DNA from 2 places in the Kribbella sp. NPDC055110 genome. Region 2 is predicted to be linked to the other one. Evidence: riboswitches for the same ligand, from Rfam matches in the RefSeq annotation. Region 2 holds a riboswitch; the other holds the start of a gene.
What was found. Region 2 has a riboswitch for glycine ahead of ACWF0M_RS36515 (L-serine ammonia-lyase). Riboswitches for the same ligand answer to the same signal wherever they lie in the genome.
Positions count from the first base shown of each region.

Region 1: another riboswitch for glycine. It lies ahead of gcvP (aminomethyl-transferring glycine dehydrogenase); the one in region 2 lies ahead of ACWF0M_RS36515 (L-serine ammonia-lyase).

Region 1 is NZ_JBSGTS010000005.1:289,013-292,384, reverse strand. Features, by position in the region: gene ACWF0M_RS11150 (bifunctional nuclease family protein) at 1-468, shown strand, start outside; gene ACWF0M_RS11145 (MerR family transcriptional regulator) at 765-1,271, shown strand; glycine riboswitch at 1,380-1,469, shown strand; gene gcvP (aminomethyl-transferring glycine dehydrogenase) at 1,539-3,372, shown strand, end outside.
Region 2 is NZ_JBSGTS010000045.1:3,242-6,613, forward strand. Features, by position in the region: gene ACWF0M_RS36510 (hemerythrin domain-containing protein) at 1-80, shown strand, start outside; gene ACWF0M_RS36515 (L-serine ammonia-lyase) at 128-1,501, opposite strand; glycine riboswitch at 1,581-1,688, opposite strand; gene ACWF0M_RS36520 (alpha/beta fold hydrolase) at 1,887-3,302, shown strand; gene ACWF0M_RS36525 (hypothetical protein) at 3,307-3,372, opposite strand, start outside.

The DNA.
Region 1 (3,372 bases), on a different contig from region 2:
CGGGTGGAGATGCCCTCGAGTCAGCCGATCGTGCTGCTCAAAGAGGTCGGAGGTGAGCGGTACCTGCCGATCTGGATCGGTGCTGCCGAGGCGAGTGCGATCGCCTTCGCCCAGCAGGGCATGGAACCGCCCCGGCCGCTGACCCACGACCTGTTCGCGGAGACCATCCGGGTCCTCGGGCACACCCTCAGCCAGGTCCGGATCGTGAACCTGACCGACGGCATCTTCGAGGCGATCCTGGTGTTCGACGACAAGACCGAGATCTCGGCGCGGCCGTCGGACTCGATCGCGATCGCGCTGCGGACCGGCACCCCGGTGTTCTGCGCCGACGAGATCCTCGCCGAGGCCGGCATCCCGGTCCCGGAGAGTGAGACGGACGGCGCGGACGAAGTGCAGGAGGAAGAGGAGGTCGAGCGCTTCCGGGAGTTCCTCGACCAGGTGACCCCGGAGGACTTCGACAAGAGCTGACGAGCACCAGCGCACCTAGGTAACGATTCGTACGGCGGTCGCGACACGCTCCCGGCTCGATGCGGTTGTCGTTGACCCTGTTCGGGCGGCGGCTTACCGTGAAGACGTCGTGGGGTGGTGTCACTCCACGGAGATGGCTCGTTCCAGTCGGTATCCAGGGAGGCTCAGGCGTGACACGCACCGGGGACACGGATCTGACGGCGCAGTCGACGTCCGACGCGCACGCTGAGGCTGTGGCAGCCGCTACTGCCACCGCCGGCGTTCAGGGTCTGCTGTTCGACGACGACCTGCGGCCGATGCCGGAGGACGTCGGGTTCCGGGGTCCGACGGCCTGCGCGGCGGCCGGGATCACCTACCGGCAGCTCGACTACTGGGCCCGCACCGGCCTGGTCTCCCCGTCCGTCCGCCCGGCGACCGGCTCGGGGACGCAACGGCTGTACGGTTTCCGCGACGTTCTGTTGCTGAAAGTGATCAAGCGGCTGCTCGACGCCGGGATCTCGCTGCAGCAGATCCGGACCGCGATCGCGCACCTCAGCAAGCGCGGCTTCGACGACCTGACGCAGATCACGCTGATGAGCGACGGCGCGTCGGTCTACATGTGCACGTCGCCCGACGAGGTGATCGACCTGCTGGCCGGCGGCCAGGGGGTGTTCGGGATCGCGCTCGGCGGTGTCTGGCGCGAGGTCGAGGGGTCGCTGTCCGAGCTGCCCCAGGAGCGTGCCGACGGTCACGACGACGGCGACGCCGACGGCCACAAGGGCGACGAACTCGCCGCCCGCCGTCGCGCCCGGATGACCGGCTGATCCAGTTTCTTCACTGTGCGCCCACTCACTGCAGACTCGCTCCGCGGCGCCGCCCGGGGGCTGCTGCCCGAACTGTTCGGAGATTCCTGGTAGCCTCGAGGCAGCCGTTCACAGCACTCGGGAGAGACCCGTGTCATCGGGCGCCGAAGGGGCAATTCCTCCCCGGAACCTCTCAGGCCCATGGACCGAGTGTCATAGGCGACTCTGGAGCGCGTTGCGTGACAGAGGGGGAGGCGACCGGAAGCACGTCAGCAACGGAGCCTCTTGATGACCGAAGTCTCTGCAATTTTCGCCGATCGCCACATCGGGCCGCGACCGGACGAGGTCGCCCGCATGGTGCAGCTCCTCGGGTACGACGACGTCGACGCGCTGGTCGACGACGCGGTCCCGGCGTCGATCCGCTCCACCGAGCCGCTCCGGCTGCCGGAGCCCGCCTCCGAGGTGGACGCGCTGACCGAGCTCCGCCAGCTCGCGGCCCGCAACACCGTCGCCACCTCGATGATCGGCCAGGGGTACTACGGCACCTTCACGCCGTCCGTGATCGTCCGCCGCCTGGTCGAGAACCCGGCCTGGTACACGGCGTACACGCCGTACCAGCCGGAGATCTCCCAGGGCCGGCTCGAGGCGCTGCTGAACTTCCAGACCGTGGTCTCCGACCTAACCGGGCTGCCGACCGCGAACGCGTCGCTGCTCGACGAGGGCACCGCGGCCGCCGAGGCGATGACGCTGGCGCACCGCTCGAACAAGAAGAGCAAGTCCGACCGCTTCCTGGTCGACGCCGACACGTTCGCTCAGACGATCGCGGTCGTGCAGACCCGCGCCGAGGCGCTCGGTATCGAGGTCGTCGTCGCCGACACCACGGACGGTCTGCCCGAGGGCGACTTCTTCGGTCTCCTCGTGCAGTACCCGGGGTCCAACGGCGTCGTCCGCGACCTCAAGCCGCTCATCGAGGCGGCGCACGGGCGCGACACGCTGGTTGCCGTCGCCTCCGACCTGCTCGCGCTTACGGTCCTCGAGGCGCCGGGTGAGGCGGGCGCCGACATCGTCATCGGTTCCTCGCAGCGCTTCGGCGTACCGCTGTTCTACGGCGGCCCGCACGCCGGGTTCATCTCGGTGCATTCCGGCCTCGAGCGGCAGTTGCCCGGTCGCCTCGTCGGCGTCTCGGTCGACGCTGACGGCGCCCCGGCGTACCGGCTGGCTCTGCAGACCCGCGAGCAGCACATCCGTCGCGAGAAGGCGACGTCGAACATCTGTACAGCGCAGGTCCTGCTCGCGGTCGTGGCGTCGATGTACGCCGTTTACCACGGGCCCGATGGCCTGAAGGCGATCGCGGAGCGTGTGCACTCGTACGCCGGCAAGCTCGCCGCCTCGCTGCGCGCCGGGGGCGTCGAGGTCGTGCACGACGACTTCTTCGACACTGTCCTCGCCCGGGTCCCGGGACGCGCCGCCGACGTGGTGGACGCCGCCCGGCAGAACGGGATCTGGCTGCGGCTCGTCGACGCGGACCACGTCGGCATCTCCTGCGACGAGAAGACCGACGTCGCGACGCTGACCCGGGTCTGCCAGTCCTTCGGCGGGCAGTACGACGACACGCTCGGTGCTCCCGCTCTGAGCGTGCCGCGGACCACGGAGTACCTGACGCACCCGGTGTTCAACACGCACCGGTCCGAGACGGCGATGCTGCGGTACCTGCGCAAGCTGTCCGACAAGGACTACGCGCTGGACCGCGGCATGATCCCGCTCGGGTCCTGCACGATGAAGCTGAACGCGACCACCGAGATGGAGCCGGTCACGTGGCCGGAGTTCGCGGACGTGCACCCGTTCGCGCCGATCGAGGACGCGGCCGGCTACGTGAAGCTGATCGGTCAGCTGGAGCGCTGGCTCGCCGAGGTCACCGGGTACGCGAAGGTGTCGATCCAGCCGAACGCGGGCTCGCAGGGTGAGCTGGCCGGCCTGCTCGCGATCCGCGGGTACCACCACGCGCGCGGCGACCAGGACCGCACCGTGTGCCTGATCCCGGCCAGCGCGCACGGCACCAACGCCGCCTCGGCCGTGATGGCCGGGATGAAGGTCGTCGTTGTCAAGGGCAACGACGACGGCA
Region 2 (3,372 bases):
TGCCGGCCCCGGCCCGGTTGGCCTACAAGCTGATCGGCCACCGCCAGTTCGCCCACGAAACCGCCGCGATCCGCGGCTGACCCAGTTCGCTACCCGACATCACGGAGCCGTCGCCGCAGCTCCGTGATCAGCACTCGATGACGTTGACGGCGAGGCCGCCGCGGGACGTCTCCTTGTACTTGACCTTCATGTCGGCGCCGGTCTCCCGCATGGTCTTGATGACCTTGTCCAGCGTGACCACATGAACGCCGTCGCCGTGCATCGCCATCCGGGTCGCGTTGATCGCCTTCACCGACGCCATCGCATTCCGCTCGATGCACGGGATCTGCACCAGCCCGCCGACCGGGTCGCAGGTCAGGCCGAGGTTGTGCTCCATCGCGATCTCGGCGGCGTTCTCCACCTGTTCCGGCGTACCGCCGAGGACCTCGCACAGCCCGGCGGCGGCCATCGAGCAGGCCGATCCGACCTCACCCTGGCAGCCGACCTCGGCGCCGGAGATCGACGCGTTCTCCTTGTAGAGCACGCCGATCGCCGCGGCGGCCAGCAGGAACCGGACCACGCCGTCCTCGGTCGCCCCGGGCACGAAGCGCCGGTAGTAGTGCAGTACGGCGGGAATGATGCCGGCGGCACCGTTCGTCGGTGCGGTGACGATCCGGCCGCCGGACGCGTTCTGCTCGTTGACCGCGAGCGCGAACAGGTTCACCCAGTCCATCACCTTGAGCGGGTCGACCGACCACGGGTCCTGGGTGAGCTTCTTGTGCAGGGCGTGGGCGCGCCGCGGCACCTTGAGGCCGCCGGGCAGGATGCCCTCGGTCTCGCAGCCCTCGCGGACGCAGTCCTGCATCACCTGCCAGATGTGCAGCAGCCCGTCGCGGACCTCGTCCTCGGTCCGCCAGGCGAGCTCGTTCGCGAGCATCACCTCGCTGATCGACAGCTGCGACTCGCGACACCGGTCGAGCAGCTCCGCGCCGGTCGTGAACGGGTACTTCAGCGGCGTCGTGTCCGGCACGATCCGGTCGCCCGCGGCCGCGTTCTCGTCGACGACGAATCCGCCGCCGACCGAGTAGTAGGTGCGCTCCCGCAGTACTGCGTTGTCGGCGTCGCGGGCGACGAAGATCATCCCGTTCGGGTGGTACGGGAGCGCCTTGCGGCGATGCATGAGCAGGTCGGTGTTCTCGTCGAACGCGATCTCGTGGGTGCCGGCCAGCTGGATCCGGCCGCGTTCGCGGATCGTCTCGACGCGGGCGTCGACCGAGTGCGTGGCGACCGTCTCCGGGTCGGCGCCCTCGAGACCGAGCAGGACGGCCTTGTTGCTGCCGTGCCCGTGCCCGGTGGCGCCGAGCGAGCCGAAGAGCTGCGCCTCGACGGTCGTGGTCGCGGCCAGCAGGCCGTCGCCGGCGAGGCCGAGTGCGAAAGTGCGGGCCGCACGCATCGGTCCCACGGTGTGGGAGCTCGACGGGCCGATCCCGATACTGAACAGGTCGAAGACGCTGATCGCCATCGTGTGGAGGTTCCTTCCGGTCGACGTTGACCGATTGGTGTCCTCCCCGCTCTGTCAGGCGGATGCCTTCCAGAGGTGCCTCGCCCGCGCGGTGAAGGTGCCTGAGAGATTCTTGGGGAGAGTTGCTCCTACGGCGCCCGGCCTGCGGAAAACGAGTTCCGCCCCGGGTCTCTCCCGCACGGGTTCATGCGGCTGTTGAATTTGCTGACGCTGTGGACGGTACGGCGGTCTCGCGGCCGCCGTCAATCCGGCCCGAGCGAGCACCGTGACCACGTAGGCGACGGAAATGCTGCGCGACCCTAACAACACCCCCAAGCCGCGCTCGGGGTCGCGCGGGGGCAGCTCCCCGATGCCGGGAGCAAGCGATTGCCGAAGGATCGACGGCATGACGTTCATCCAACGCGCCGTCACCGGCGCTGTACTGCTCGGCGTCGCGGCCGCCGGACTGACGACCCTCCCCGCCGCCGCGACCACGCCTCGGGCCCAGTGGACCGACTGCAAACCGGAGGGCAAGGACGATCCGGCCGAGGTACTCGGCTCGCAGTGCGCGACGCTCCGGTTGCCGGTCGACTGGCGCGACCCCGGCGGCGCCACGTTCGACCTGGCGATCGCCCGCCGTACGGCGAAGGTGCCGAGCGGACGCGTCGGCGTCCTGGTGTTCGGTCCGGGTGGACCCGGCGACTCGGGAGTGGACCGGATCAAGACCGGGATCGACCGGTTCAGCACGGACCTGCAGGACCGCTTCGACATCGTCAGCTTCGACCCGCGCGGTGTGGCGCGCAGCAACCCGGTGCGCTGTTCGGCCGAGCTGCTCAACAGGCAGCCGTCGCCGATCATCAAGAGCGCGGCCGAGTTCACCGCGACGATCACCTACAACCGGCAGCTCGCCGCGGACTGCCGCGAGCACACCGGTCCGCTGTACGACCACATCGACACCTGGCAGACGGTGCGCGACGTCGACGCCGTACGGCGAGCACTCGGCGAGTCCACGATCTCCTTCCACGGCAGCTCGTACGGGACGCTGCTCGGAGCGCAGTACGCCGAGACGTACCCGCACCGGGTCCGCGCGATGGTGCTGGAGAGCGTGATCGACCACGCCTCGCCGAGTACGCGATCGTTCCTCGACGACCAGGCGTCCGGGGCCCAGGACTCGTTCGACGAGTTCGTGAAATGGTGCGACGCGGCAACGGCCTGCGCTTTGCACAACACCGACATCCATGCGCGCTGGGCCGATCTTCTCAAGACCTCGCCGGACCCGTTCACGCTGAGCTTCTCAGTGTTCAGGTTGCTCTACGAACCGAAGTGGTCCGCGCTCGCCGAGCTGATGAAGACGGGCGTAACTCCCCCGAAGCCCGTTAACACGGGAGTTGCACCGTTCCCGCTGGTTGTCTTCTGTCAGGACTGGAACCTGCCGGTCCGCAACTACCGCGAGTACGCCGCTCACCTGCAGCGGCTCGCGGACAACAACCAGGATCTGCGCTACCCCGGTCAATTGCAGGCAGTCTCGATGTGTCTCGGCGCACCGCCGGCCAACAACGCGCAGCACGTGCTGAGAGTCCGGCACCTGAAGACGCCTGTGCTGGTCGCCAACGCGCTCCACGACCCGGCTACCGGCTACACCATGGCGCAGAGCGTGGAGCGCCAGCTCGGACGGTACGGCGTACTGCTGACGTACGAGGGCTGGGGACACGGGAGCTACTCGAAGAGCCCGTGCATGAAGAGCACGATCGACGACTACCTGATCGCGCGGGACGTGCCGGAGCGCGGCAGCAGCTGTGCCGCCGTACAGCCCGCCGGCTGACGGGTCAGACCGGTACGCCGGTCACTTCGAGAACGCGGTCGAGCTGATCGCCTCGGACCAGCCGGCCCGC